3 regions of the Paenibacillus sp. YPG26 genome follow, and region 2 is predicted to be linked to each of the others. Evidence: riboswitches for the same ligand, from Rfam matches in the RefSeq annotation. Region 2 holds a riboswitch; each other region holds the start of a gene.

Region 1 (10,309 bases), 240 kb from region 2:
CTGAGATAGTCCATTTCCTTGTGAAGGTCTGTACGCATCGCTTGAAGCGGAACATGGCTGCTGATTGCTTTGAGTCCAAGCTCGTCTAAGAGCGCTTTCATCTCATCGGCAGGAATATCGCCGTAACCCGCGAATTCTACACCTTCATAGCCAAGCTCTGCCACCTTACGAAGCGTTCCGCGGAAATCCTCAGCTGTCTCATCACGCAGTGTATACAGCTGCAAGCCAATTCCTAATCTTCTCATTTCACACACCTCATTCTGCAGGGATGTAATAAGTGCTCTATTTGATTCCAGAATAAATGAATATAGGCTAAAATGAACATACACAATCTACGCACAACCTGAACTATTTGATTATATTTTGAGACCGGGGGCGGCAACATATGGAGACAAGCCTACTCATCTGTGACTATTCCTATCATTCCAAGCCCTTCGTTCAGAACTACCGGAGTGGATTAACCAACTATCTGTTCAGACTGCAGACGGAAGGCTCCTGCAAGGTATATCTCCGGGGGCGGGAGTACCATGTACAGGCCGGAGATCTGATCCTGCTCAGACCCGGGGAGGATTATGCTCTGGAGGTGAAAGACCAGGATCACAGCGGCCGTATGTCCAGTGGGGACTATTATATTTTTTGCGAGGGGACATGGATTGATGAATGGTGGAGCCGCACGAACAGACCGGTGGTGAACCGGATCGGGGTTGATGAGAAGCTGCTCCGGCTGTGGCAGAATCTTCTGATCGAGAAGCGCCGGGGGCCGATGGAGGAAAACGCGGAGATTATGGATTATTTGCTAAAAGGATTATGTCTGTATATTGACCGTGCCATTGCCGAGAATACGCAGTCCAACCGGACAGTCTTCGCAGCCTTAAGGCTGAAGCGGTTCATCGAAGAGCACGCGACAGTGACCTTCAAGCTGGAAGAGGCGGCTACATATGCCGGACTAAGCCTGTCCAGATCTGTCCGTCTGTTCAAGGAGCATTACGGCATGACCATGATTGGATACGCCACCGAGATCAGACTTAATGCGGCTCTGGAGCGGATGAGATACAGCTCGATGACACTGGAGCACATTGCGGAGACCTGCGGATTCTCCAGCTACTCATACTTTCACCGGGTGTTCCGCGCGAAATTCGGGGTATCCCCGAGCGGATACCGAATGGAGGAGAGAGGAAGCTAACGCGGAGCGTTGGAGGGGTAGCGCCCGTGATAAGTTTAAGCCAAGTGGATGATGCGTCATGGCCACACCTGCTTCCTCTGACGATCAGGCCATAGACCATAGATGGAATTAGCTCGAGTAGACCACACGTGATTACTATAATCGAAGGAGAGGTGTACCATGTCTTCTGAAATTTCTAAAGCTATCCAGACCGCGACCTTGGGCATGGGCTGCTTCTGGAGTCCTGAGGCATTATTCGGTCAAATTCCCGGTGTAATCCGAACAAGGGTTGGTTATGCCGGAGGAACAACGGATCAACCCTCATACCGGGAGATGGGGGATCATTCCGAGGTGGTTCAATTGGACTTCGACCCGGGGATTGTCAGCTACGAGGATATTTTGCGTATCTTTTGGAATCATCATAATCCGGTTAACATCAACGATTACAAAGGGCGGCAGTACCAGTCTCTGGTGCTGTATCACAATGAGCAGCAGAGGAACGCGGCCGGGCAGGTAATCAGGGAGATGGAACTGGAGGGAAGAGCGAAGCCGGACACGGAGGTATCACTCTGTGTCAAGTTCTATCCAGCTGAGACACGGCACCAGAAATACTATCTTCACCGCTATCCCGACGCGGTGGAGAAGCTGAGCTTCGTCTATCCCTCCCAGGAGGAGCTGCTGAACTCTACTCTGGCGGCCCGATTGAACGGGTTGGCGAAGGGGTACGCGAACATGGCCCAGATTAAGCAGGAGATTGCCGAATGGCCGATAGGGAAGAGTCAGTGCGAAGGGCTGATTAACCTGATCTCGAAAATTAAATGGTAAGAAAAATGTGATTTTCGTCATATTGTGAAATAAATCACAATTTAGCTTCTTGGCGTGTGATATATTTAACTCGTAAAGAAGATAAGGAGTGATTAAGATGAGAACAGTCAACCAAGAAGTCGTAACCAGAAACCTTTTGCAATTCTGCTATACCTGTGAGGATGCGCACCTGTGTACTACCGAAGAGGCTTGTGAGGCATGCTGGGCAGCTAAGGGGCTGCTGGATTTGGAAGAAGAGAATGGCGCTGAAGAGACTCGCGCACTGCTGTTTGAATACTATGCTTGATCCGTTATCATCCTCACAGTCTATGAACAGACGAACCTGATCTAATCCCGTGGAGGGAGAGGTCAGGTTTTGTTTTTTTCTATACAAACAAGGAATATTCTACCGCTGCATTTTATGGTACACTGAAGTGACTTGAGACTAATTACCTACCTTTAGTATTGAAGGGGATACTTTTGAATGAGAAATCGTGATGTTGTCGGTCCGATCCTGGCTGTAGCTGTGCCGTTTATACTATTTGAGCTCCTTAGGGCACATCCTTCATGGGATGTCTCCCTTGTTGCACTCAAGGGGCATTTCTATGTTGTCAGCTCGGTCGCCATGCTGTCCATGATGGTAGCCATTGCAGTAGGAATCGCGGGACATCGCGTTAGAAATATAAAGGTAAGCTTCCTCGCCCTGGCATTCATCTCGTTGGGTGAGACTTTCACGGTTCACGGGTTGTCCACGCCCAATCTTATGATCCACGCTTCACACCTGCCGGCCGTTGCGGCCCAGGCGAGCACCCTGCTTGCGACATTCTGGCTGTGGCTGTCTTCGATGTCATCTGACTCGGCGCTGATTGTGAAGCTGTCCGGGCTGCGGGGCAGATTGATTCCGATCTGGCTGGTGCTCATTCTTATACTCAGCATCGTAAGCTTTATGAATCCGCATCTGATGAGTCTGATCCCTTTGAATCAGAGCCCTTTGCAATGGCTGGTGACCGTTCTTGTCGCTGGAATGAACCTGATTACCATTTACCGCTATTATCAGTCCTACCGGTATTCACGGTTCCCGCTCCAGAAGGCCATCATATACAGCTGCTGTTGGCTGATGGTGGCCCAGTACATTATGGCGGCAGGAGAGTTATGGCGTATCAGCTGGTGGATGTATCATTTCCTGCTTCTGGCCTCGATGATCGTGATGATTACCGGTCTCATCAGGCAGTATGCATCCAATCCGTCATGGAATATGACCTTCAGAGGACTATATTCCACAGATCCCATGGAGCGGATTACCAGCTGCTTGTCTCCTAGTGTGAGGAATCTGATTCAGGCTACCGAGGAGAAGGACCTGTATACGGCTGGGCACAACTTCAGAGTTACAATGTATGCGATGAAGCTTGGCGAGGAGATGAAGCTGTCCCCCGAGGAGCTCCGGGCGGTCTCCCAAGGGACCATTATCCATGATGTGGGTAAGATTCATGTGCCTATCGAGATTCTGAACAAGCCGGGGCGTCTGACGCCTGAGGAGAGGGATATTATTGAGCTTCATCCCGTCAAGGGCTATGAGATGTGCCGGACACTTGGATTCATGAAGGATGAGCTGGATATTATCCGGTCTCACCATGAGAAGTGGGATGGCACGGGATATCCAGACCGGTTAAAGGGAGAGCAGATTCCTCTGCTGGCCAGAATCGTAGCTATTGCGGATGTCTACGATGCGCTGACATCGACCAGGGCCTACCGGAAGGCTTGGACCCACGATGAGGCGATGAAGCTGATTATCGGAGATCAGGGGACTCATTTCGATGCGGAATGTGTGCAGGCCTGGATCCGGGTATGCGAGCAGAACCCGGAGATCCATGAATATCCGGCCCATGTGGTTGAGAAGTGGGGCCACAGAAAGATGCTGCTTCAAGCGGGAGAGCCTGAAGGGGCTGGCGGCATCTGTTAAGTTAGAGGGGAAAGACACGCGGAGTGTCTTTTTTTCTGTACCAGAACAGCATTAGATTGCGTCAGCCCGAAATACAAGGGGAAGTCTCACACAGCCGACATGGCTTAGTGGGACTTCCCCTTTTGATTTATTTTATTTAGTTAGATGGTAAGGCACAGTCGTAACAATGACTTTTCTCCGGTACAGCAGCTTGGTACGAATGACTAGTCCTGACTGGTTATGAAGGATGTTGTGCCAGCCCTTCTTGGGAATGAACTGGGGAATCACCACGGTGACCTGATAGTTCGACTCGCTTGCCTTGCGCTGCACGGTATCCACAAACTTGAGCAGAGGCTGAATAATACTGCGGTAAGGTGAGTACAAGGTGACCAGTCTGACATCAGGCTGCCACTTCATCCATTTGGCTTCGAACTCATGCTCAGCCTGCTTCTCAAAAGGCACATATACGGCAATGACCTGATGCGGATTAAGCGATTTGGCATAGTTGAGTGAATTCTCCACCACATGAGTGATCCCGGCAACCGGAACGATGATCACATTGCCTTCAATCGGCATGGAGGGCTCACAGGTTGTAAGTCTGAGCTGGTCTCCGACCGCCTCATAATGCTTCCTGATCCGGTAGAAAATATAGATAATAAGCGGCAGGAAGATCAATACAGGCCATACCTGCGCGAATTTGGTTAAGAAGAACATGATCGTAACAATCAGGCTGATCAAGGCGCCGACGCTGTTAATGATCAGCTTCGTTACCCAACCGCTTGGCTTCTCCCGGACCCACTTGAAGATCATGCCGGTCTGGGACAGGGTGAACGGAATGAACACGCCCACGGCATACAGCGGAATCAGGTGCTCCGTCTGTCCTTTGAACAACAGAATTAACAGAATCGAGCAGACCCCGAGAATAATAATCCCGTTAGAGTATCCCAGCCGGTCTCCCCGGACGGTGAACATTCTTGGAATGAACTTATCCTTGGCCAGATTGACAGCGAGCAGCGGGAACGCGGAATACCCGGTGTTGGCGGCAAGAATCAGGATGAGAGCCGTCGTTCCTTGAATGAAGTAATACATGAAGTTCCGTCCAAAGGTATGTTCCGCAATCTGCGAGACCACGGTGACCTCTGTTCTTGGCGAAACTCCGTAGTAATACGCCAGAAATACGATGCCGGAGAACAGTATGGCCAGCAGTGCCCCCATGGCCATTAATGTCTTGGAGGCATTGGTAGGGGCCGGGTCTTTGAAATTGGGAATTGCATTGGATATAGCTTCCACACCCGTTAGTGCCGAGCTTCCCGAAGCAAAGGCCTTCAGAAGCAGGAACAGGCTGATCCCCGCTATAGGCGTGCCTACCGGCGTATGGAGCTCTGGGGATACATGCCCTGTCAGCGTGTTGTAGATGCCTACAGCGATAAGAATGAACAGAGCCAGAACGAACAAATACACCGGATAGGCAAGGATGGAAGCGGACTCTGTTACCCCTCTCAAGTTCAAAGTCGTAATGCACAGTACAAATACGATTGCAATGGGCACTGTATAAGGATGCAGGCTCGGAAAGGCCGAAGTTATGGCATCCGTACCAGCTGATACGCTCACCGCAACCGTAAGGATATAATCGACTAACAGGGAGCCGCCGGCCACCAGGCCGTAATTCACACCCAGATTCTCCTTGGATACGACGTATGCTCCGCCGCCATGCGGGTATGCGTAAATAATTTGACGATAAGATAAAATCAGTGCCGCAAGCAATACCAGCACACCCGCCGCAATCGGGATGGAATACCAGAAGGCCGCCGCGGACAGGGTAACGAGCACAATCAGAATTTGTTCGGGACCATAGGCTACGGATGATAAAGCATCGGACGAAAGGATAGCCAGGGCCTTGGTTTTGTTCAGCTTTTGTTCACCCAGTTCATTTGACTTGAGTGGACGTCCAATAAGGAATCTTTTGAGAGCGGACAATCGTTTCACCACCATTTAAGTGAATAAATTCAACAACCATCAATTGCGCGTACGAAGTATAAAATGCCCACTGACTTAAGCTCCAATACTGTGGACACGAGAAATTTCACTTACCTGGCCTCCACCTTCCTTCTCAAATAACGCTTACGGAGTTAGCTGTCGGATTCGGGCCCTTGAGTAGCCCTACCTTATTAGGATTCACCCCTGGATTGCTGCGGCAATCCGCTTGAACGGTTCCCCCGTACTTATACAAGTTTCAGCGGTATGGAATTTGAAACCGATGCTTATGATACTCCCCTGTTTTATTCTTGTAAACAACTTTTCATCCCTATCAAACGGGGCGCCGGGACAGGAAATTGCCGACGAATCAAGGGAAGCGATTACATTTGTTGGTAGACAAGGAGGCTTGTCCCTTGTGTTCATTTTTATCATAAATAAGCGGCGAGCCCCCTTCGGACTTCCGGAGGAGGCTCACCGCTTCAAGTTAGATTAGTTCCTTATCTTAATAATGCTCTGCTGTATCGCATCGGCATCCCTGCACCGCATACCGGAGCGGCATGGCTGAACTAATTGGCAGTGGCCTTCTTACTGCTGCTCCTTCTCCTTGTCACCGCCGAGTTGAATGCCCAGATGGCCGCTGTGGCCTGCCAGGTTCCCCCCAATATCAAAGCCTACGCCTTTGCCGCCGCCTAGATGAGCGTCGCTGTGAAAGCCTACGCCATGCTTGCCGCCTACCTTGCCGCCCACGTCATAGCCGACACCCTTGCCGATGCCAAGGTGTCCGCCGGCATGTGCGCCAATCCCGTGCTTGCCGCCCACATTGGCACCGGCATCAAAGGCAAGGCCTTGCTTCAGGCTTAAGTCTGCACCGGCATGAGCGCCGAGGCCGTAGGTGCTTCCGCCCAGATGCCCCGCAGCTGACGCGCCAACTCCCTGCAGACCGAGGTGGCCCTCGCCCTGAAGATCGAGTCCGTGGCTCCCGCCAATGTTGGCTCCCGTATCTACCTTAAGTCCTTGCGCGCCGCCGAGGCTGGCATCGGCATGGACGCCTACGCCGTAACCGCTGCCGCCCAAGTGCCCGCTGGCCTTAAGGCCCGCTCCCTTGCCGCCGCCTAGATGACCGGCGGTCTGTAGACCAACCCCGTGTTCGCCGCCGAGGCTCCCAGCCGCATCGAAGCCGAGCCCCTGCCCGCCGCCTACGTGGGCATCCGCATGGGCATCCAGCCCGTATTTACCGCCATACTGGGCTTTGGACTTCAGGTTCAGCTCGATATCTCTGGGGTTATTCTCCGGGTCTACAGTTCGGCCCTGGTGGTGTCCCCCGCCTTGGTGGTGTCCCCCGCCTTGATGATGTCCCCCGCCTTGATGGTGTCCGCCGCCCTGATGGTGTCCGCCGCCCTGATGGTGTCCGCCACCTTGGTGGTGTCCGAACCCGCTTCCTTGGTGATATCCCGGAAATCCCCCGCCTGGGAAGTAACCCGGATAGCCGAAATAAGGGGGAAACGAAGGATAAGGATAAGAATACGGATACGGATAAGCATAGGAGTAAGGATAAGGATAAGGATAAGGATATAGATAAGGATTAGGGTAGGAGTATGGGTAGGGGGATGAGGATGAGGATGGGTAGACGGAACGGACATTCGGATATCTATTAGGGGAACATGGCGGATACGTCACCTGGGTATTCAGGTTGGCACTCACATCTCTTGTCATTCAGAAGCCCTCCAATAATATTGATGATATAGCCTATTCACAAATGAGCAGGAATGACACCCGCTGAGGAATTGAATGATAACCTTAAATCGGATACGATGCTGTATAGGACTAGATCAGTTAAGGAGCTGGAAAGCGAATGGAAGTCTCAGAGCAGCAGGTTGCAGAGTGGATGGTTCAGGAGATCAGACACAGGGGCATCCTGCATCAGGAGGAAGCGACCCAATATATCCGGAGTTATTTCGGAGAACAATATGTATTTATAAATGAGAACCGCAATGTCTCGCTGTCCAAGGAAGTGAAGAAGGCGTTCCGCAAGCTGCATGGCGGCCGGGTAGCCTGGGATCGGGACGGGTTCTTCTGGGCATGGACCTAAGGGTCACAGGACCGCAGGAAGATTGCATAATTAAGGAGAGAGAATAGAAGCTATGGCGAGTCAGAAATATTATGTGGTATGGGAAGGCACAACTCCCGGGGTCTACGCAACGTGGGCGGAGTGTAAAGCTCAGGTCGATGCTTACAAGGATGCCAAGTACAAATCCTATCCTTCCAAGGCCGAGGCCGAGAAGGCTTACCAGGAAGGCTGGAAGAAGCACTGGGGCAAGTCAGCTTCGTCCGCGGGAGGCGGCCCAAGCGGGGGCAGGCAGAAGACTGCGAGCTCAGGCGCCTCGAAAGGGAAGGGCTCGGCAGCTGGAGCCTCCTCCAAGGACCAGATTGATTATGACAGCATCTCCGTGGATGTGGGCACAAAGGGCAATCCCGGGCCGATCGAATACCGGGGAGTGAGCACGCGGACAGGAGAAGTGATCTTTGAGCGGGGGCCAATCCCCAACGGAACGAACAACCTGGGCGAGTTTCTTGCGATTGTCCATTCGCTGGCCTACTTGAAGCAGAAGGGCAGCAAGATGACAGTGTACAGCGACTCAAGAACCGCGCTCAAATGGGTCCGCGAGAAGCAGGTCGCGACGACACTTGCGCGCAATGAGTCCACCCGCGAGGTCTGGGATCTGGTTGACCGCGCGGTGGCCTGGCTGAGATCGAACAGCTATGATAACAAGCTGCTCAAGTGGGAGACTCAGGAGTGGGGCGAGATCAAGGCGGATTACGGGCGCAAGTAAGGCCGGGGTGGCGTGGCGTGGCTTTTTAGGCATAGGCAAGCTAATCTTCAAGCAGAGGTGTACGAAAGGCACCTGTCTATTTGAAGGGGAGCCTGCCCTAATCGCCAGCCTGTTCCGCTGCCTATAGCAGCGGGGTTGCGAATTTCACCTCCGGATAACGGTGATCCGGCCCTTTCATTAGGATTCCCCCTTGGTTCTTCAAATACATATCGAAGAAATCCAGCATATAGGCATGAATAATAGAGTTGGCTCTTCCGGGGGCAATTTCCCCTGTAATGCCCAGCAATTTGAATACCGGAGATACGAACTGTACATCGGTAAAATTAAGATGCTCCGTATCATCGAGATAGAGGACTTGGCCCCCTTCATCAGCTGTCCCGCGCATCCGTTCCAGCTCCAGCCTTTTATCTTCTGTGACTTGATCCTCCCATTCTCTTGTTGAGCCCATACGCTTAAGCTCCGCATCCGTGTAGTCGCGATTATCCAACACCCTTTTTAATCGATCGAAATAGCTGTCCGAGGTAATGAACAAAAACGGCTTTCGCAGAGCCTCTCTGTCACGCAGACGATACAGCCCTCCATCAAGGTCTATTCCAGCCGTGATTCGCGGATCGTAAGCAGCGTCATAGGCCGCCGCTCCGCCAATGGAATGACCGAACACCCCGATATGACGGAGATCCATCCTGCCTTGGAGAAGACTTGGGATATTCCCCGATTGAATGAGCTCGAATTGATCCAGCACAAATGACACATCGTCAGTCAAGACTTGTCCCAGCTTATCCCGGTTATCCCTTCCCGTCCGGTAATCATCGCCGGGGGAGAACAGCTCATCAGTTGTGTTGGTCGTGATCCGACCGTCCGGGAACTCGGTGGCAAATGTATTGTAGGTGTGGTCGATAACGGCCACGATATATCCATGACTCGCGAGATATTCGGCTTGCGAGGTATGGAGGAACCTGGAGGAACCATTGCCGGGATTCCCAAGGATTAGCGGGTATGAGGTCTGTGCCGAAGAGACTGCGGCCTCCGAATAAGCATGACTGGATACGTACTTCAGGTGCTGGAAAGTAAACCCGGGAAGGCCATAGGCCGAAGCCATATCACGTAAGATGCGGGTATCTGGTATAAAGGGAGCGTGCCTGCCTGTGCCAGCTTGAGCTGGATACCATACTTGAACCATCAGTTCCCTTTTACCTTGTCTAGACTCGCCGAAGGTCTCTTTCCTATTGGGATCCACGAAATGGAAAGCCTGCGTGCCTACCTTAAATTTGCCTGTCGGTTCGGGTAATTTGAATACAGGAAAGGCATACATGAGACCCGCCGTTACGACCAGCATGACCGCTATAGCAGCATAAGCTGAACCCAGAAGGAATCGCGGGGCTTTTGCTGGTCCAGTTCTTCTAATACAGCTATAACCTGCAACGGCTGCACTAACGATTGTCATGGCATACGGGAAAAACAGCTGAATTCGGTACCCTTCCACCGCCCAGTGAATCACTAGTACCAGTAGGGCGAGCCCGCTCGCCATGAATACCGGAATTCTACTTTGTCCTCTTTTTAATAGGACGGTCAGTGCTAACAAGCCGGTGTTTGCCA
Region 2 (10,309 bases):
GCAAGGTGAGAAGGTCAGCATAAGGAATCAGCCAGGATTCATCGGCATGTTCCTCATGCGGTTCGTGTCTATTCTTTTTGCTCACCGGTCGTCTCCTCCTTATCCTGAAGCTGGGCACGTTCAGTTGGAGTTAGGAAGACCGCCAGCTTCTGCTGAATGGCAATAGTGGAGACCCCAGATTGGATGGAGAGAAGTCCCTCCACCATCATCAGACGGATTTCAATTTCGCGCTTGGAGATACGTTTGAGCTTATTAGCTATAGGATGCCATAAGACGTAACCTGTGAATATACCGAGCATGGTCGCCACGAAGGCTCCGGCGATCGCATGTCCCAGCTTCTCCATATCGGTCATATCAGCCAATGCCGCAATCAGACCGATAACGGCACCGAGAACCCCGAGCGTAGGCGCGTACATTCCGGCTTGGGAGAAGATTAACGCACCAGCACGGTGACGCTCTTCGGTAGCCGCGATGTCCTCCGCGAGCACATCACTGACAAATTCCTGGTCATTACCATCAATAATCATCCGCATTCCACCGCGGAGGAAGTCATCATCAATCTCCTCCACCTTGCTCTCCAGAGCAAGAAGTCCTTCACGACGGGTGATGGAGGCCCAATCCATGAACAGCGCGATTAATTCAGGCTTGGTGACCATTTTGGGTTTAACAAACAGCAATTTTAGAAGCTTCGGAAATTTCTTCAGTTCTGAAGCAGGGAAGCCGACAAAGAGTGATGCTGCAGTACCTACAAAAATAATGATATAAGCCGCCGGGTTATTAACCAGGTTGATGATGGGTGCGCCCTTGAGCATCATACCCACGACAATGGCCACAATACCCATTACTAATCCTAATATCGTTGATATTTCCATTAATACACCTCGTCCATGAGATAGAATTGAATCCTTTCGGTCTTTCGGGCATCCTTCCGTCAAGACAGTTTGCAGACAGAAACTACAGGAACCTTGCAGCCTTTGTTCTGTAAGAAACGGTTTACCTATTTTATCGACAGATTTCCCTTTTTTTTTAAGATGAATTTTCAGTTATAATGAAAAAGACGGGTTCTTAAGATGAGATCAAGGAAGGCGGAGAATATAGATGGGCGTAAAACACGCAAGAGATTACGGAGATATTCTAGCTGAATTAACAGCTGCAGTAGGTTTGATCGAGGATAGTTATGTGTTTTTTGAAATGGAAGCTGATGATTGGGAAAGGCTTGGTGAGGCGGATAGACGTGAGGTTCATGAGGCCTTGGCGGAGGACCTATTCTATGGTCTGGGGACAGAGCCGGTAATCCGTGTAGGCAGTGGGATGCTCATGCTGGATTCCAACCTGCACCGGATCAACATCCTGGTTGGGGATACAGAACTGGCTACCGTACTTCTGGTCTAGGCGTCCACTTTAAGCGAAATGTGGATTTAAGTCCGAGTCTCATGGTAATATATCCTGAGAAGCATTATCGTTTAGGTACTTAAGTTCTGTTCTGGGTATTTAGTGGGAAGAGGAGAACTGCTGTACAGGCGGTATACGGGTCATAAGAAGATGTGAAGGATAGCCGGTTCTAAAGTCCCTCCAGGACAGTTCGGACGTTGTAAAGAATAGGGAGGAAATAGAATGCCATTTACACCTCAGGAAGTGGAAGCGCACTTAGTTAGTCTGGAAGGATGGGAGATGGAAGAAGAGAGATGGATTGTGCGCAAGTATGTATTCTCGAACTTCATGAAGGGCATTGCCTTTGTAGATGAAGTTGCGGCCATCTCGGAAGCCTTCAACCACCATCCATTTATCACTATAGACCATAAGACCGTGACGCTCCGTCTAACCTCTTGGGAAGCCGGCGGGATTACTGCCGTGGATATCAAGGAAGCCCAGCAGTACAACGAGGCCTTCGAGAAGACCCGCTCGGCTGAGTAGAACTCGCATTAGTAAGAGAGATGGCTTGTAGGAAGCTCGCCACCCTCGCAGCTATCACAACTCGTACAGGAAGCCTCAAGCTTAGAGGAAGCCGAAGAACTTAAGTCCAAATGCGGACCTCGTGCCAGATATGGCGATGGAACAGGCAGAGGTGCCTGCATACTTCTAGAAGCATGTTCCTCATCATAGTAGAGGAACTATGAAAGCAGTCTTGAATCGAACAAAGCACGCCCTCTGGAATACGCTTACAGCGTACTAGAGGGCGTGCTTTAGTTGATCTATTTTTTTGCGGCGAGCCATTCGGCTACTTGGGCAATCTCTTCGGGCTGCAGCTTGTCTTTGAATGACGGCATGGTGCCCTTACCTTTGGTAACTACGGTGAAGATTTGTTCATTGGTCAACTGCGCGCCAATCTTCTGCAGACTAGGTCCAACTTTACCTTCAAGCTGATCACCATGACAGCTGATACAGTTGGCCTTAACAGCCGCTTCTGCCTTGGTCGCATCCAACGTAACCTTCGGCATGGTAGGCTTATTCTCCTGTGCCACCTGTTCTTTACCCGGCAGGGTGAAGATGAGCACGATGGCCAATGCGCATGCAATGAAGAACAGACCGCTCATGATCCACTTTTGCATTCCAATCGTCCCTCCTATGTAAGATACCTTCTCCCATTATAACGGAACATCCTGTTTGATCATAGCATTTGTGACAAAAAAACAAACAAGTTATTCGTGCTGACTAAGTTTCATCAATGGGGTGAGATTTATCATTGTGGTAGACCATACAGTAAAAGGGCATCTTCCCTTCAGGAGTCCGCAGCTCGTATTGATCTGTAATCCGGAATCCCGCTTTCTCATAGGTACGTATGGCCCGTTCATTCCAAATAAGTACCTCTAGATCCACTTCATGCCCAGGATAACGGCGCAGGGCCTCTTGGACTATAGTCTGCACCAAAGACTTACCCAGTCCCTGACCACACCAATCGGGCCGCATTCCGATCCCTAAGCGGGATACCCCCTCCATAGGGAAGATTTGTGCGAATCCGGCCAGTTCCCCAGCAGGCGTAAGAACGGATAGGTACTGTTCCCGGCGAAGCTGAGGATCGCCGAACTCAATCTCAAGGGATTTCATCCGTTCCCAAGGGGGGAACTTGTAGATGTCATAGGGCGGGGGATAGACCCAGCTGCAGATAACCTGGGCGTGGGATTCTTCCATGGGAATAGCCTTAAATGCTGGAGGGTTATTCATCAACTGGCGTACCTCATTTCGTGTCGGATATAGATTAAAAAAAAGAAAAAAATATATATTTTTGTACGTTTAAGCCCAGTGGCAGTGGGTAAATATAGGATAAGCAAATATATGGAATTAAATTAGATATTTGTTCTGGAAGGTTGAAACCTTTGGCAGATATCTAACGTTTTAGAAGTAGGTACTAAGATAGCAAAAAGAAGACCGCAGGCGATTCCGGCAAGAATCGTGCGGTCCACTCGGATGTAAATTCCATTTGAGGGAATGGAGTTTACAGGTTCACAGCATATTTAGTGTATTTGGCTTTGCTAAGAACACGCTTAGCTCCAAGGTAGCGTTTGCTGTAGTAGCTGCTGCTGAGACGGTCAATGTGAATGCCTTTTGAGGAAGAGGCGTGTGCGAATTGGCCGTTTCCAAGGAATACTCCGACATGAGATACACCGGAACCGAAAGTATTAAAGAAGACAAGATCTCCGGCCTTCAATTGGCTCTTCGCCATAACTGGAGAACCCTGATGGAATTGAGCTTTGGATTGACGGGCAAGGGATACGCCCATTTTCTTGAACACATAAGATGTAAATCCGGAACAATCAAACCCACTTGAAGTTACGCCGCCCCATTTATAAGGAGTACCGTATACACTCTTCACCGTGTTAGTTAATGTGGAATCTGCGAATGCGCTGCCTGTTCCTAGTGTGAACAATAATGCCAAGCTCGTTGCCGCTGCTGCTAGTTTCTTTCTCAAGTTGTTATGCTCCTTCCAATGCCTGCGAGGTTAGCTTGAGGATTCGGTTGAAGGTTCCCTATGACCCCTCTGATGCAAGATCAATTCACCCATAACTGGTTCCCCCGTTTCCCAGGTGCGTGGGAATTCGGCTGGTTTGTTGGTTTAGTGCACCTGTGCTGAAAATCCGCAAGATACGGGATTTCAGGACCCAGCGTTCACGGGAAGCGATAGTATGACTTTCGTATGATCATCATATACAGACTTCGTGACGCTCCGACATAGGACAGTAATAATTACAAAGTTGTTACTAATTACTTGCCTATTGTACCAAAGGGCCCAAGCTTTGGCAAGTTTGTTTTACACTTTTTTTGTCAAGATAACGGTTTATTTGTCGAAAAATTGGCTAATACTATATTATTAGTCTAATTATATACAGACAAAAGCCCGCATCGATTCCGGCAAGAATCAATACGGGCGATGCCAAGGGAACTGCTTATCTTACATCAATTGTTGTCTTTGGAGGAATCGGCAACAGATTGAAATACTTCGTTGCTCATAATACGCTTAGCTCCAACGTAGCGGTTGGTGTAGTAGCTGTCACTCAGCTTGCTGATGGTAACGCCTTTTGAGGAAGAGGCGTGTGCGAATTTGCCATTACCTACAAATACACCTACGTGTGACACACCATTACCAAAAGTATTGAAGAATACCAGATCTCCGGCTTTCAGTTCATCTTTCGATACGGCCTTACCCATCTTGAATTGGGCGCCCGATTGGTGAGGAAGGTCTATTCCCAGTTTGTCAAATACATACATCGTAAAGCCTGAGCAATCGAAGCCATTCGTGGAGGTTCCACCTGACTTATAATCTGTGCCAATCACTTTGTCCACGACTTTGTCCAGCTTGGAGTCAGCGAAAACGCTTCCAGTCCCAAGGGTGAATAAAATGGACATTGATACTGCTGCAACCACAAGTTTCTTCTTCAAAAGCGGTTAAACTCCTTCCAATGCCTGCGAGGTTAGCTTAAGGATTCGGTTGAAGGTCCCCTATGATCCCTCTGTTGCGAGATCAATTCACCCAAGATGGTTCCCCCGTTTCCCGGTGCTGGGAATTCGGCTTGATATCTGTGCACCTATAACAAGAATACGACATTAAAGTCGAATCTCCTGCTTGTGACAAAAAAATAATTACAATGTTGTTACTGTCTGTTCATAATTCACATTGTAGCAAGGCAGGTATCTTTTGGCAATGGTTACTTGCGAGATTTCCAGGCCGGTTGAAACAGGAAAGGCCTCCGCAGATCTGCGGAGGTCTTGGGGGGCGTAGAGTTAGAGGAGACCGAAGGAGATTCAATTCTTCTCATTCCAAAGGTGATATTGGGAGGAAATATGCCAAATACTGAGAAGTGAACGGATGAAAGGATAGGATTGCTGAAGGATAAGTGCCAGAAATCCGGTCCAGATCCAGGAGACGGTACTAAAAGCGCCGAACAGGAGCAGGGTTACCCCGCCCAGGCAGAGGGATATGCCTATAACGGTAAGCAGCTGCCGCAAGCAGCTTAGCATAGAGGGGAGCATTCCCCGGCCAAAAATATAACCGAACTTGGCGTACAGAAGAAGCTGATGAATCAAATAGCCATAAATCAGCCATCCCAGAATATATATAGCCGTATAGAGAAGTGGATATCCGCCAGACTGTATGCCCTGTACAAGGAGATCCAGCAGCTTGGGTCCGAGCCAGTAAGCGGGACCAAGTACGAGAAGGAGCTCTATCAGGTAAAAGACGGTGACCGGCTTCCACAGCCTGCCGATCCCCTGGAAGAATACCAGACCGGCCCCGTCCGGGGTTAATGGACGAAGTCCATAGAGAATTCCGGCCTGAATGAGCGGGGTCAGCAGCATGCGCAGAATGAACATGCCGGCCAGAAGCCAGAAATACAGATGAACCTCGGAGCTGTATTTGAGCTCCAGCTGACCTTCAATCAGAAATAGAATGCGGCTTAGCTCGCCCGGCGCCGGATCCGGGTAGCGCTGCAGCAGCGGTATAATGGCAGAATTGATCAGCCGGTAGAGAAATACACCCCAGAGCAGCTGATAGAGGAACAGGATAATGACGACCGGGAACTGATCTTTGGTACTTTGCCATCCGTTACGAATGTATCTCACTCTATTGTCACCTCACCATGAGAGCAATCCAAGTAGGGACTCCACTACTTTGGTTATGCCCAGATTCCACCGCGTTCCGGTCTTCTCTTCCACTTCTGCTTTCAGATAATTGTTAATATGCTTGTTCTCCAGCACCAGGGTGTAGCGGGGATCGATCATTGCCCAGGCCAGCGGCTCCTTGTACTGCAGCTTGTAGACAATCTGGTTCTCATCACCCTTCCAGATCTTGCGCACAAGATGTCCGTCTTTGTAGCTGAACAGGACGGGAACCTCCGGATAGCTGCCGCCGAGTCGGCTGATCTTCACGACAGACTCATATAGGGGGCCGGGAGTCTTCTGTACTTGGTTCACGGTGATGGAATCAACCGAGTAATTTATCATTTGCCCGCTGTATACATACTGATTGAAATAATCCTTCCAGGACTGCCCGGTCACCTGCTCCACGACTCTTTGGAAATCCGAGGTTGTCGGGTGCTTGAAGCGGTATTTGCTGCTGTAGCGGGCCAGGATCTTGTTCATGGTTCCTGCTCCAACCTGCCGTTCAATGCCGAGCAGTACGAGCTTGCCGCGGGTATAGACATTTTGGGCATAGATATCGGAGGATCCGTATTTCCAGGATTCCAGAGGCAGCGCGGCTGGATGGTTCACGAAGCTGGCCTGAACAGGCAGATTGGGCTGAATTCCATAGGCGCTCTCCATGAGTTTGTCTTCAGCGTAAGAAGTGAATCCCTCATCCAGCCAGGCTTCTTCGAATTCGTTACTTGCGATCATGCCGTAAAAATATTGGTGTCCGATCTCGTGCACCACGGTTCTCTCCAGCTCATACCCAGGTGAGAGCGAAGTCGCTCCAAAGGCAGTTACGAGGGTCGGATACTCCATTCCGCCTGCCCCATTGCCGCTTGCCGGGGGAACCACGATGGACAGGGTCGAGTAAGGATAACGGCCATACCATTTGCTGTAGGAAGACAAGGCAGCCTTAGCCGCATAGAAATAGCGGTCCTTAAGGTCCTTATGCAGCGGATCGAGATACAGCTTGATCCGGACACCCGGGACCTCGGCCGAGGAGAATGGCTCCTCCGCATAGACAAAGTCCGGGGAAGCCGCCCAGGCAAAGTCATGCACATCATCGGCATAGAACTGGTAGATCTTGCGATTCTGCTTGACCGCTGCGGTCTTGGTGGGAAAGCCGGTCGCTGCGACGATATAGGAGCTTGGCACATTGATCCGTACACTGAAGATCCCGAAGTCGGAGTAGAACTCCGAGCTTCCGTGGTATTGATGCAGGTTCCAGCCTTCGGAGGCGCGGCCGCGGGTTCCGGCTGGCTCATACACACTTATTTTGGGGAACCACTGCCCGGCCATCACGAAGTTATCCGCGGTGCCCATGCGGGCGAATACCTTGGGAAGCTGGACCTCAAAGCTCATGAGAATAGTTATGCTCTCTCCGCCCTGAACGGGGCGGGGAAGCCGAACCTTGACCAGAGTCTGGTCTTTCGTATTGCCATCATCAGGCTGTACATACTGAAGACGGTGAATCAGGGAGATCCCATCGGTGGTCCGGATTCCAGTCAGCTTCATGGAGCCCCATCCATCCTTTGGCATAGAGTCGCCCCGAAGCTTGCCTCCGGACTCCTTCATGAAGGTAGTATCCTTGGAGGCGAAGGCGTTCGGATACAGGTGAAGGTAGAGCTCGCTCACGGGCTGTCTGCCCGGGTGCTTCCAGGTTATACTCTCGGTGCCGGTTAAGGTGCGGTCCTTCTCATTCAAATGGACATCAATGTGATATTCGGCAATGCGGTCACTAAGCTGCTCCGTACCGGGTGTGCCGATACTCTCGGGTGTCTTGGGCTGATCCTGCGGAGGCTTGCCCATTTCCGGAGCAAATGAGGTCTGGGCAGGGGCGGGTGTCAGGCTGAACCATACAGCGCCGCCAATAACGATAAGGCTGAGAATTGAGATAAGTATAATTTTGATCCGTGGTGGGGTCATTCTTGGATACCTCCCGTTGACAAGCATCTAAGGCATGTATATGTTTGCATCTGGGGGATTATTAGTTAAAATTAAAATATACAGAGCCTGTTGTTATGGAGGGCACTCCGAATCATCAGCAAGCAAGGCTGCGGCTCATTAATGGAGGGGAATATGGACAATCTGAACAAGACTGGCAAGAAGCAAATTGCCTTAAATATTATCAGCGGGAATGAGAAAAGCAGCAAACACAAGGGCTTTGGCGCGGGTTCCATTGACCTGAACAGCGTATCGCCGATCATTATTGATAGCGGGGAAGCGAAGATCGACATCGGTGCCATGCATGCGAAGAGTAAAGTGGAGCGGGGAATCAAGTTCTCTGCGAATAAAGAGGACGTGCCGAACGGGCGTCAAGTATGGCTGGTATGGGTTGCGGTGGACCGCACGCCGGAAGGCCAGCTGTATGGCGGAGCGACTGCGTGTGAGATGCTGATCGACACCGAGGCGAAGCGCGGATGGAAGATTCTCGCCGACCACGTAAATAAGCTGGATTACGCGATTAAACGCCGCATTATGCTGGATGAGCTGGGCCCGGCAGATAAGCAGGCACTGCGTACACTGCTGGTCACGCATAACGAAGAATGGTGGAACCGCTCATCCAGCGAGCTGAAAAATGCCCTGGAAGGGTAAAGAGCTGCAGGAAAAGTGGGTATATAATAGGAGGGGCCGTTCCATGAGCAAGTATGGGACGGCTTCTTTGTCCATGGATAAGGGGAACGGGTGATTGAAGCTTGTTAATCGGACGCTTCGAGCGTCATTCCTATTCAGCCGGGGGATTCTCACTCTGGAATAGAAGCAGCCGGGATGCCTTGGGCATCTTGGCGACAACTAGCTGGTAGGATTCCTGCAGCATGGCGGCAATGACCTCGTCCGGTACTTGTCCATTCAGCAGTACGGTATTCCAGTGGCGCTTATTCATATGGTAGCCGGGGATCACGGCGCCAGGGTAGCTTTCGCGCTGAATCCAGGCCTCCTCTGGATTGGTCTTAAGATTGACGGATGGAACGTCAAGATGATTGGTCAGCAGAGCGAACATTTTGCTGCCGACGTAGAGTACTGGAAGACTTGGGTCAAAAGGGTAGTCTAGGCGGGTTCCCGGGTAGCCAAGACCAAGCTCGATAAGTTCCTGATGCTTCATAAAGGGTCACTTTCCTTTCGTAACAGGTGTTGGAATATGTAGACCTCTGTCTGGGTGAGAGGGGATTAGGCAGGTAAGTAAAGGCCAGGCTATTCCTTCTTAGTGTATATTGAGCCTGTTCGCAATTCAATGGATGGACGGCTATAGTTAATCGGGTTGGAGAGGGAGAAGGCCCACTCCAAATAGGCAGGTATCCCGCGAATAATGCGCGCCTTGATGAGGGAGCGGATTTCACCGACCAGTACGACCAGTATATGCCTGTCATATGACAAAAGGCAGTTCAGACCTCGCGCGGGTGCCTGAACTGCCTTTTGTATGCTGTATGGGGTGTAGTGTACAGGTTCCTGCTGATGTGGAGCTTAAGCTTCCTTATCTCTGCCAAGCAGGATGGTCAGTCCAAGCAGGGTGACTATAATGGTTGCGCCCATATCGGACATGACAGCGATCCAGAGGGTAAGCAGGCCTGGAATCGTTAGCAGCAGGGCGATCAGCTTAAGGCCCAGACTGATGCCGATATTCCAGCGGATAATCCGGTTCGCCAGACGGGCGATCCTGATCGCTGCCGGCAGCTTGCCGAGATGATCCTGCATCAGGACGATGTCGGCGGTCTCGACGGCACTGTCGGTGCCCTTACCCATCGCAATGCCCAGCTGGGCTGTGGCCAGTGCGGGGGCATCGTTAATGCCATCGCCAACCATAGCGACCTGCCCTCTAGCTGCCAGCTCCTTGATCTTGTCGACCTTCTGCTCCGGCAGGAGGCCGGCGTACCAATCTGTGACACCTGTGGCCTGGGCCACAGATTTGGCTGTACCGGCATGGTCACCGGTCAGCATGACGGTATGTTCAATCCCGGCTTGGTGCAGCCGGGCAATTACGCCGCGGCTCTCGGCGCGAATCTGGTCCGCGAGTCCGGCAATGCCCAGCACATGCGCCGCATCGGCTACCAGGACAATCGTCAGTCCGGCTTCCTTCATCCGGTGAAGATCCGCTTCTATCCGCTCTCTATCCGAGGCGGACAGAGAGACGTGCTTAAGCAGCTGCTCATTGCCTGCCCAGTAGCGAACCCCCTCGATATCCCCTTGAATCCCT
Region 3 (10,309 bases), 1.8 Mb from region 2:
TCCGGGGAGCAGCTTACTTGCGAAGACCAAAGCGATCGAGAATATCCCCGACATGGCAAGTCCAAGCATGAGAATGACTGCAAATGAGGACCAGACCTGCAATGTAAAAGGAAGCAGTAATAGAAGCACGGCGCTAGCAAGACAACTGAAGAGAACATAAACTCTGTACTCGAATTTCTCCGCAATATATCCGGCAAAAATCCGTCCGACGGACATGGCAATCCAGAAGCATGTAACACTAAGCGCAGCACCAGCTTCCTTCATGCCAAGCTTCTCAATCAGCATCGCAGGCATGAAGTTGGCAAGACTCATTTCTGTACCGACATACAGGAAGAAGAAAGCGATGAACAGAGTTAGTATCAACATACGTCGTCCGGAGTAGGCCCGCATTCCTTTAGATGGCTGTGTCCCAGTCTTCTCAGGAGCAGATCGCTGATCCAGTACCTGATCCATTTCACCAAAGGAACCTTTTGCCCAGAAAGCGATGGTTGCAACCCCGAACAAGGCAACTACCGCAAACGAGATACGCCAATACCCCGCTTCCATCAGGCCGCTTGCGATTAATGGCATCACCAAGGCACCAATGCCGAATAAGACCTCCAGCCTGCTCATCGCAATGGCGGTATTCTCTTTAATGGCGGATATGATAACGGTCCCTATAACCGCCTCAATCATGCCGAATCCGAAGCCTGCCCCCAAAGCAATGATATATAACCAGCCCCAAGGCGGCAGTGCCATATACAGAAGCTCACAACAGCACAATAATCCGGTAGCGATCAGAAGCTCCACTCTTTTACCAAAACGGCGGTTGAACCAAGGGGATACTAGCACACCTAGCAGGAAACCTGTGAATTGGGTAAAAATCAATGTTCCACTATCACTGTAATCCCGGTTATAATGCTCCAGAACAACAGGTAAGACGGAGCCTAGAATAACATGGGCCAGTCCGATCAAGAAGTAAGATAAACAGCCTATCCAAATCAGTTTTTTCATAAGCAGCCTCCTCTATTGTAGTAATATCGTGTTTCTCTCCCTGTTAATCTCATCTATATAGATATAGTATACTAGAGAAATATATATGGAATATAATCGCTTGCCCTGAAATTGCCGAAAAGCACAAAGAGCTGCTGCATCCCAGTAAGCGGGACACAACAGCTCTTTTCTTCTTACACGCCCATGCTAATCTTTCCTTACCTTGCCTGGTAGGCTGCCACAGCCGCCCTCCCTTCTTTCACAGGCTTCCCGGATAATTTAAGGTAGATTAAGGCAATGACGAGACACATCCATGCATAGCCACTCATCATCAAGAATCCAAACATATAATTACCTGTGAATCCCTTGATCAGGCCTAGACAGAGCGGCGGGAAGAAGCCCCCAAGGCCACCGAGTGCGGAAATTATACCGTTCGCTACTCCTGCCTCAGATATAAAATACATAGGAACCAGTTTGAACACTGCCCCATTGCCAACCCCAGCGAATAAAGCAATACTCATGGTCGCCGCAGTGTACACCCCGAAGTCTGGCGAGAGGCTGAGAACAAGTGACGAAATCCCCATACTAGCAAATACGAAAGTTAATAGGATATAAGGATTTATTTTGTCAGCAATTAATCCCCCTATTGGACGGATTAGAGTAGCCAGGCCTATGAAGCACGCGGTGTAGACACCTGCCTCCAGCTTAGCCAAACCAAAATATTCCACAAGGAAATTAGGAAGAAATACGGTAAAAGCAACAAACGATCCAAAAGTAATGAAGTAGAACAAACTGAGCATCCATAACTGCGGCTGCTTGGACAGGTTCTGGATCTGCTTCATGAGCGGCTGGTTCATCCTGGACTCCTCCTTGTCCCCGGCCTTATATACGATCAAAGCCATGAACAGTATGACACCTATATAAATCCATGGAGTATTGCGCCAGCCGAGGGAAGCGGCAAGAACCGGTAATCCAAAAGTGGTCAGTGCAGAGCCCAGATTACCAAGTCCGTAAATCCCGTTAACAACCCCCATTCGTTCTTGCGGATAATACTTCGGGAGCGAGGTTACCCCAATAGAGAACATAGATCCTCCTGCGCCTAGAAGCAGTCCGATCACAAGCAGCTCTTCAAAGTGATGAGCGGCGGTCAGCCACAGCAATGGAATTATAAGAATGAGGAAACCCGTTATGAATATGACCCTTGCTCCGTATCGGTTCGTCAAGTAACCGGCAGGTATCCGAAGCAGGGATCCAGAGAGTACAGGAATCGCCGTAATCCAGGCAATCTGACTCGGCACAAGCTGAAGATCAACTTTTATTGTAGAGATCATCGAGGACAGAAGTACCCATGCGGCAAAGCCCAGTATCAGACTTAGCGTCTGAAGAGGAAGCTGATATACACGCTTATTATTCATCGATTCCACTCCTATCTCTATATCTCTTCTACACGTAAGCTTGAATTCGTACTGTACAGACCTTGAATCCAGGCATTTGGCAAAAGGGGTCCAGTGCCTGGTTCGTAAGGCGGTTCACATTCTGTGTATCTCCCCAGTGCATTGGAACGAACAAGGTGTCTTCCCTGATGTGTTCGGTAACCTTGCACCGCACAACAGCAGATCCCCGGCGCGATTCCAGGAGAACCAACTCCCCATCCCGAACCTTGTAACGCCCAGCGGTGTTCGGGTGAATCTCAACGAAAGACTCTACATTCCGAGCTGCCAGAGAGGCGCTCCTACGTGACTGCACCCCGGATAAATAATGCGCGAGGACTCGGCCGGTAGTCATGTAGAGTGGAAATTCAGTATTCACTTCCTCGGGGAGATCATGTGCAGGAACACAGACAAACTCAGCTTTTCCATCCGGATGTGCAAATCTCTCTTCAAATAACCGGACTTGACCCGGCTGCCTCGCTTCCGGACAGGGCCAGTATACACCTTCCTCCTCACGTATCCGGTCATAACTAATCCCATAATAATCAGCTGCTCCTCCTTTACTGGCCACTCTTAGTTCATCAAAAATTTGCTCCACAGACTCGTAGGGGAAATATTCCGGCTTGCCCATACTGTGAGCAATCCGCGTGAGAATCTGCCAATCATGAAGCACTTCTCCCGGAAGAGGGCGGTCAGCTGGGCGGAGCAGGACCCTACCTTCCAGATTCGTGAGCGTCCCTTCGTTCTCAAGATAAGAGGACACAGGAAGGATAAGATCAGCCATTCGCGCCGTTTCAGACAGGAACATGTCCGCGACCACCAGGAAATCAAGCTTTCTTAGTCCTTGTTCAACAAAATCGGCGTTAGGGTTCGAGACAATTGGGTTGGAGCCCATAACGAACAGAGATCGGATTTGCTGCTCATGAATCTTTTCCATCATTTCATAAGCCGATACTCCCTTCCTTGGAAGATCAGCCTGGTCAATTCCCCACACCCCGGCAATGTGTGCACGATCTTGCTCGTTCTCAATCATCCGGTAACCGGGAAGCTGATCCGCCTTCTGTCCATGCTCTCTGCCACCTTGCCCGTTCCCTTGGCCTGTTATCGCACCATAACCGCAGTATTCACGGCCGATTTTGCCAGTTGCAAGCACCAGGTTCAAGTAATTGCGGACGGCAAGATGTCCGTCAGTATGCTGTTCAACTCCTCTTGCTGTAAATAACATCCCTGTCTCGGAAGCACCATACTTCACAGCCGCTATACGGATATCCTGTTCGGAGATCCCTGTCAACTTAGCAAGCTCTTCGAGACTGGATGACTTCAAATGAGTCTTCAGCGCTTCAAAGCCTCTCGTTCTGTCTCCAATAAAGGCCGGGTCTGCGAGTCCCTCTTCCATGATCACCTTCAGCATTCCATTAACAAGAGCCGCATCCATTCCGGGCTTCACCCTCAAATGCAGATCTGCCATATTTGCTGTTGCAGTATTTCTGGGATCAATGACAATTAGGTAAGCCCCATTCTTCTGGGCTTCGGTGAAGTAGGGCATCAGTGTGGGTTGGCACTCGGCAATATTCGTTCCCGCCAAAATAATACAACGGGTGTACGGTATATCAGATAGAGGATTGGTCAGTCCCCGATCAATTCCAAATGTCTTAATCCCCGCTGATGCAGCGGATGACATACAGAACCTTCCGTTATAGTCGATATAACGTGTCCCCAGAGCTACCCGCGCGAACTTGCCGAGTAAGTAGGCCGACTCATTGGTTAATGAGCCGCCTCCATACACACCTATTGCATCCTTGCCATTCGCAGCTTGAATGGATGTGAACTGCTTATGAATAAGCTTGAACGCCTCTTCCCAAGAGACCCTTACGAAGCTTCCATTACGCTTCACATGAGGATACAGAAGTCGCTCCCGGTGCAGAGCATGCTGGTGAGCATTCATTCCCTTGATGCATAATCGCCCCTGTGAAGCCTGGTTAGGAACAGGTTCAACTGACCATAGCGACCTGCCTCCCGCCGTCTTCTCTTCGGTAACCTGCATTTTGCACTGAACACTACAGAAGGGGCACTGCGTATTCATAACCAATCGTTCTGTTGATACCGACTGCCCGGCAGCACTCATTTACAACACCTCCCATAATGGACTGAAGTCAATCACGTTTATTTTTCATGAATCACAAGGGTATACGGATCAGCATGCTCAGTAACAGGCTGCTTGCTCCAGCGCCCCGCGAGATCATCTCTGACCTGCTCATCGAACAGCTCTTCACGCAGCTTAATGATCCCGCCCATACGCTGAAGCCATTTCCAGCTTGGTTCCATGTACCATGCCGACTCCTGGTACCACTGCAAGAAGGCTGTCGCAAGCTTCACCGCCTCTTCCTCGCCGGCTTCCACAGACAAGAGCTGCCCTTGAACAAGCGGCGGCTGGCTGCTTCCTCCCACGTACACCTCCCATCCGGCTGGCGCCGCGGCGAAGCCCAAATCCTTGGTTAGAGTCCCAGCTGAATGCCGGGGGCTTCCAGAGACTGCGATGTAGAGCGGGCTCGGCATCTGCCTGTTCCCGAAGCTCATTTCAAGCTTGACTGCCAAGCTGACCGGATCATGGAAGGCATCTATTTGCCAGCCTGGATCTGTACAAGTCGTAATTGGGGGCAGGGGATAACCGTATTGATATTCCATTACCTCTACTCCAAGATGGTGGATGAGTGAATCGATATTGGATTCCAAAATCCCAGGCAGTTCTATTCCTCCATTCGTTAGCCGAAGATACGGAATTTCGTAGTTCCTCACCATTTCGTTAAGTAGCATCAGCCCCTTATCACTCAGACTTCCACCTGGAATTCGAGGAACCACTGTATAAGTTCCATCACTCCTTCTTAGAGCCCCGGACCTCTTTAGCGGATGCTCCGTATTGAACAGATAGGAATTCTGTGAGCCTAGATAATAATGAAGAGCAGGCCGACAAATCAGGCAGCCCATAGGTTGAGTCCAACCCAGCGAGGTCATGAGTTGGTACTCGTCCTCGTAACGATGACAAGAAACTGCCTCCTTAACCATGTCATGAGAGTAGGTTGTGCATCCGCAAATAGCTTCTACGTTCTGAGCCCCCGTCTCCATGTTCGTAAGGGTATATTTCAAAAGTGCAGCTACCCGTGGGGTACATCCACCGCAGGTTCCAGCCGCCCTGGTACAGTCCCGGATTTGCTCAACTGTCTCCAGTCCTTCCTCACGTATAGCGTTCATAATTCTCGACTTACTGACCCCGTTACAAGAGCAGACGGTCTCATGATCTGACATTTCAGCAATCTGCAGATTGCTCTGGGACGAGACTTCTCCGTGGCTGTCCGCCTTGTATAATGCAGATACGTCCGCGTTGCGACGAATAAGCTCAAGCAGGCTCGTTCCCTCCCGTACATCTCCAAATAACACTGCTCCTGCTATGTTACCTGTAGGAGAGATTACAATCTTCTTATAAGTTCCTCTCTGACCGTCATAGGAAATGATGGACTGTTCGGCATTTTCTTCATGAATTTGTCCTGCCGAGAACACCTTAGCACCCGCAACCTTTAGCTGAGAGAATAATATGGAGCCTTGGTAAGGAGCTGTCTGTATGCCGCACACGGTGCGGGCGAGCACCTTCCCTTGTTCATAAAGTGGAGCTACCAGTCCATAAGAAATGCCGCGATGCTCGGCGCATTCACCAACTGCGTAGATATTCGGGATACTGGTCTCCATGAAATCGTTCACGATAATACCGCGATTCACCAAAATGTTGCTTCTTGAAGCCAATTCCACATTTGGCTGGATACCGACCGCCATGATCACCAGATCAGCTGAAATATGCGATCCATCGGAGAAGCGCAGCCCCGAAGCCCTCCTTCGTCCCGTAACTCGGGTAGTATTCTTATCCAGAAGGAAGCTCATCCCCTGTACCTCAAGCTTCTCTTGAAGCATCCGGGCCGCAGTCCTGTCCAACTGGCGGTTCATCAGAAAGGGGGAATTGTGGACGACCTCAACCCTCATGCCTTGATTAAGTAGTCCCCGTGCTGCCTCAAGACCTAATAATCCTCCACCGATCACTGCTGCTTTGCGATATGTCCGGGCTGATTCGATAATCTGAAGGCAATCTGTGATATTACGGAAGGCCATTACGCCAGGCATGTCGGCACCCGGTAGAGGAAGCATGAAGGGCAGGGAGCCTGTAGCTAGAATCAGCACATCATACCTGCGAATTCTCCCGGAATCTGACAGTACGGTCATCTTCTCAGGATCTATACAAGTGATCTTCTCTCCGGCATACAGCTGAATTCCGTGTTTGGCATACCAATCCCAATCATGGAGAATAATCTCCTGGATCCCTGAATCTCCTTGGAGCACTTTAGATAGCAGAATGCGGTTATAATTGGGATAGGGTTCGCTTCCGAACACTGTAATTTCAAATTCATTCGGTGCAAGCTTCAAGATTTCTTCAATGCACCTCACTCCCGCCATTCCATTGCCTATCATCACAAGTCTTTTTGTCATCTACACTCACTCCAATGTAAGTAAACCTAACTAAATTCTGAATTTACTTTAATGTTAGTTTCTATAACATAGATGATAAATTTCCATTTATAAATACTAATTTTTAACAAATATAGCCTTAGTAACAATGTATAGTCAACATTTATGTTAGGTAATATGACATTTGTTATTTGTATTAATCCTATTTTTAATTTTTATCAGCAAATAGTTAACTATAGTTGTTATAGTTATGTCATAAATCTTATGTATAAAGCAAACAGGCTCTTCCGGCACAATGCCGAAAGAGCCATACGATAACAATATGCCTGTTCTACAGATTCTTGGCAGAGAAAGTATCCCCGCCTTCTATACGACCAGTCTCGAAGCCTTTGTAGAACCATCTTTTCCTCTGCTCGGAGGTCCCATGGGTGAAGCTCTCTGGCACTACATAACCTCTTGCCTGCTTCTGCAATGTGTCATCCCCCACTGCACTGGCTGCAGTCAAAGCTTCATCCAGATCGCCTTCCTCCAGCACACCCATCCCTTGAGCACGGTTGGCCCATACACCAGCCAAATAATCTGCCTGAAGCTCGAACCGTACAAGATACTTGTTGAATTCAGCTTCACTCAGCTTCTGCCTAAGGGGCATGACTTTGTCACTTGTTCCAAGCAGAGTCTGCACATGGTGTCCAACCTCATGGGCGATCACATAAGCCATAGCGAAATCACCTGGCGCATTGAACTTCTGCTTAAGCTCGTCATAGAAGCTCAGATCAATATACAGCTTCTGGTCTCCAGGACAATAGAACGGGCCTACCGATGATCCTGCTGTCCCGCAAGCCGACTGCACACTGTTCGTATACAGCACCAGAGTCGGGTTCTGATATCTAAGCCCTTCCTCCCTGAACACTTCTGTCCATACATCCTCAGTATCAGCAAGCACGACCGAGACGAAATCCTTCATCTCCTGTTCTTGCTGTGTAGGGGTATATGCAGAATTAGAATCTGTTCCTGACCCCGTCATATTGCTCAAGAGGTCACCGCCATTCCCGCCAAGCAAAGTGACGAGCAGCATAATAATAATCCCGCCGATTCCCCCGCCTACAAGGGTCTTGCCTCCCATCCCCCTACGGTCTTCGACGTTGGAGCTTCCTCTTCTACCTTTCCACTGCATACGGCAACCTCCCTTATCGCATCCGCCTAGCGCATTTAAGATGTTATAAGTGTTTATACCCGGGAATGGCTGCTGTTCACACTCCATTTACTGGAATCTGCATAAGATTCTCCATCATTGCTGCTTGAATGGTGCCTTATTCGTCGTCACGCGTTAGCTGCTTAGGTTAGTTGTTGATTGTCATGGAAAGTTTTGACCCATGAACTGTCGGGACAGGCGTGCTACAATTTGTAGCGAGCTTGGATCCTCAATCATAGCTACTGCAAATTCTGGGATCCAAGCAAATAAGGCCGAAGCTTAATTTACAAGCACGGGGGACCCATACACTGGGGTGAAGCCATTCCATGGCAGGGTGATTACTCTTTGACCCTAATCCGTCAGCTAACCTCGCAGGCTGTTAAAAGGAGAAATGTACAAATGAAATTACAGAAAAATCTAGTTACAGGCGCACTCGCGCTTAGCCTATTCGCAGTCACCGGTGCGGCATCAGCATCTGCAGCCGCAGATACCACCACAGAGAATTACAACAAGGTCTGGTCTTACAGCACGAACCAAAGCTTTTCATGGAGTCATGTACTGCAGCAGCTCAGAACTATGAATAACCAAGCATCCGCTGCGACTAAAGCTCAAGGCACTACCGGGAACCAGGCATCGCAGAAGACCAAGAGTAACACCCATACTACGCAGAACAACACGAACACTGCCAAGACTGGCACATCCGAATCCGCCTATGCAGATCAAGTGGTAGCTCTCGTTAATCAGGAACGTGCCAAAGCGGGTGTAAAGCCGCTGGCTGCTGATAAAGCACTGACTGTTATGGCGCTTGACAAAGCCAAAGATATGTATAACAACGGCTACTTTGACCATAATTCACCTACCTACGGATCCCCTTTTGATATGATGAAATCGTATGGTATTCGTTACACTTATGCAGGCGAGAACATTGCCAAGGGCCAGAAGAACCCCGCCGAGGTTATGAAAGCATGGATGAACAGCCCTGGACACAAGCAGAATATTCTAAGTCCTAACTTCACCAAGATCGGCGCTGCCTATTATAATGGCGAATGGGTACAAGAATTTATTGCGGACTAATCAAGCTAATTCAATCTTATTACAGCAAGAGACTAACCCGGCTTAGCGGATTAGTCTCTTGTTCTATATTATGAATTTGGAATGATAACTAGGGTCTCCTACAAAAAGATACATGCTTAGCCTGCCTTAATAAGCATATATGTATGACTTAAGTAAGTTACACTTTCTTCTCATCTCTATAGAATACTTGGGCACCGGCAATGCCGGGATGGGTCATCTCATAAGGATCCAGAATCTGATCAAGTTCCTCTTCAGTAAGCACATTATATTTGAGACACAATGCCCTCACAGACTCTCCAGTGAGAATCGCTTCTCTAGCTATTCGGGATACGACCTCATAACCAAGATGTGGGTTCACGGCAGTAATTATGCCTACACTTCTCTCCACATCGGCCTTCGTCTTCTCCGTATTCGCTTCAATCCCTGATAAGCAGAAGTCCGTGAATACCCGGAATGAATTATTCATCATACTGATGGATTGGATAAGATTGAAGACTAATACAGGCTCCATTACGTTAAGCTCAAGCTGCCCAGCTGATGAAGCCAGGCAGATCGTGTGGTCATTGCCGATCACCTGGAACGCGACCTGATTGATCACCTCGGCCATCACCGGATTGACCTTGCCCGGCATAATGGAGGATCCCGGCTGTCTCGCAGGGAGGAAGATTTCGTTAAATCCAACACGGGGGCCTGATGCCATAAGTCTCAGATCATTAGCGATCTTCGACATATTCATCATACATACCTTCAAAGCCGCCGATACTTCGGTATAAGCGTCTGTATTTTGAGTAGCATCAACAAGATGAATAGCTGTTACAAGCGGAAATCCGCTGATCTGTGTCAAATATTCAACTACGAGCTCAATATATTTCGGGTCCGCATTAAGCCCTGTCCCTACGGCTGTAGCGCCCATGTTAACTTCATACAGATGCTGTCTCGAGCTCTCTATCCGAAGAATATCCCTCCCCAGAACCCGATGATAAGCCTCAAATTCTTGTCCAAGGCGGATGGGCACCGCATCCTGCAGGTGCGTTCTCCCCATCTTGATCACATGGTCGAACTCTTTGGACTTGGCAACGAACACCTGATGCATATCCCTCATGGTGACCAGAAGCTGTTCCATCAGAGATAA

What was found. A riboswitch is a leader RNA that binds a small molecule or an ion and turns the genes downstream of it on or off. The one in region 2 is predicted to bind cyclic di-AMP.
Region 1: another riboswitch for cyclic di-AMP. It lies ahead of LDO05_RS01620 (APC family permease); the one in region 2 lies ahead of LDO05_RS00490 (C40 family peptidase).
Region 3: another riboswitch for cyclic di-AMP. It lies ahead of LDO05_RS10455 (CAP domain-containing protein); the one in region 2 lies ahead of LDO05_RS00490 (C40 family peptidase).

What each region holds. Positions count from the first base shown of each region.
Region 1 covers NZ_CP084530.1:341,636-351,944, forward strand. Annotated here, with positions in the region: gene LDO05_RS01595 (sugar phosphate isomerase/epimerase family protein) at 1-245, opposite strand, end outside; gene LDO05_RS01600 (helix-turn-helix domain-containing protein) at 386-1,183, shown strand; gene msrA (peptide-methionine (S)-S-oxide reductase MsrA) at 1,343-1,987, shown strand; gene LDO05_RS01610 (hypothetical protein) at 2,085-2,273, shown strand; gene LDO05_RS01615 (HD-GYP domain-containing protein) at 2,451-3,926, shown strand; gene LDO05_RS01620 (APC family permease) at 4,059-5,882, opposite strand; cyclic di-AMP (ydaO/yuaA leader) riboswitch at 6,008-6,154, opposite strand; gene LDO05_RS01625 (hypothetical protein) at 6,468-7,595, opposite strand; gene LDO05_RS01630 (DUF6953 family protein) at 7,735-7,971, shown strand; gene rnhA (ribonuclease H) at 8,024-8,713, shown strand; gene LDO05_RS01640 (alpha/beta hydrolase family protein) at 8,835-10,309, opposite strand, start outside.
Region 2 covers NZ_CP084530.1:97,472-107,780, forward strand. Annotated here, with positions in the region: gene motB (flagellar motor protein MotB) at 1-85, opposite strand, end outside; gene motA (flagellar motor stator protein MotA) at 69-872, opposite strand; gene LDO05_RS00470 (hypothetical protein) at 1,099-1,392, shown strand; gene LDO05_RS00475 (4a-hydroxytetrahydrobiopterin dehydratase) at 1,615-1,914, shown strand; gene LDO05_RS00480 (c-type cytochrome) at 2,193-2,549, opposite strand; gene LDO05_RS00485 (GNAT family N-acetyltransferase) at 2,653-3,162, opposite strand; gene LDO05_RS00490 (C40 family peptidase) at 3,434-3,907, opposite strand; cyclic di-AMP (ydaO/yuaA leader) riboswitch at 3,912-4,050, opposite strand; gene LDO05_RS00495 (C40 family peptidase) at 4,393-4,875, opposite strand; cyclic di-AMP (ydaO/yuaA leader) riboswitch at 4,882-5,017, opposite strand; gene LDO05_RS00500 (hypothetical protein) at 5,239-6,054, opposite strand; gene LDO05_RS00505 (M1 family metallopeptidase) at 6,067-8,043, opposite strand; gene LDO05_RS00510 (YwhD family protein) at 8,197-8,712, shown strand; gene LDO05_RS00515 (MmcQ/YjbR family DNA-binding protein) at 8,843-9,220, opposite strand; gene LDO05_RS00520 (heavy metal translocating P-type ATPase) at 9,580-10,309, opposite strand, start outside.
Region 3 covers NZ_CP084530.1:2,219,915-2,230,223, forward strand. Annotated here, with positions in the region: gene LDO05_RS10430 (MFS transporter) at 1-993, opposite strand, end outside; gene LDO05_RS10435 (nitrate/nitrite transporter) at 1,191-2,387, opposite strand; gene nasC (assimilatory nitrate reductase catalytic subunit NasC) at 2,416-4,527, opposite strand; gene nirB (nitrite reductase large subunit NirB) at 4,566-6,932, opposite strand; gene ypfJ (KPN_02809 family neutral zinc metallopeptidase) at 7,243-8,085, opposite strand; cyclic di-AMP (ydaO/yuaA leader) riboswitch at 8,364-8,496, shown strand; gene LDO05_RS10455 (CAP domain-containing protein) at 8,503-9,177, shown strand; gene aspA (aspartate ammonia-lyase) at 9,335-10,309, opposite strand, start outside.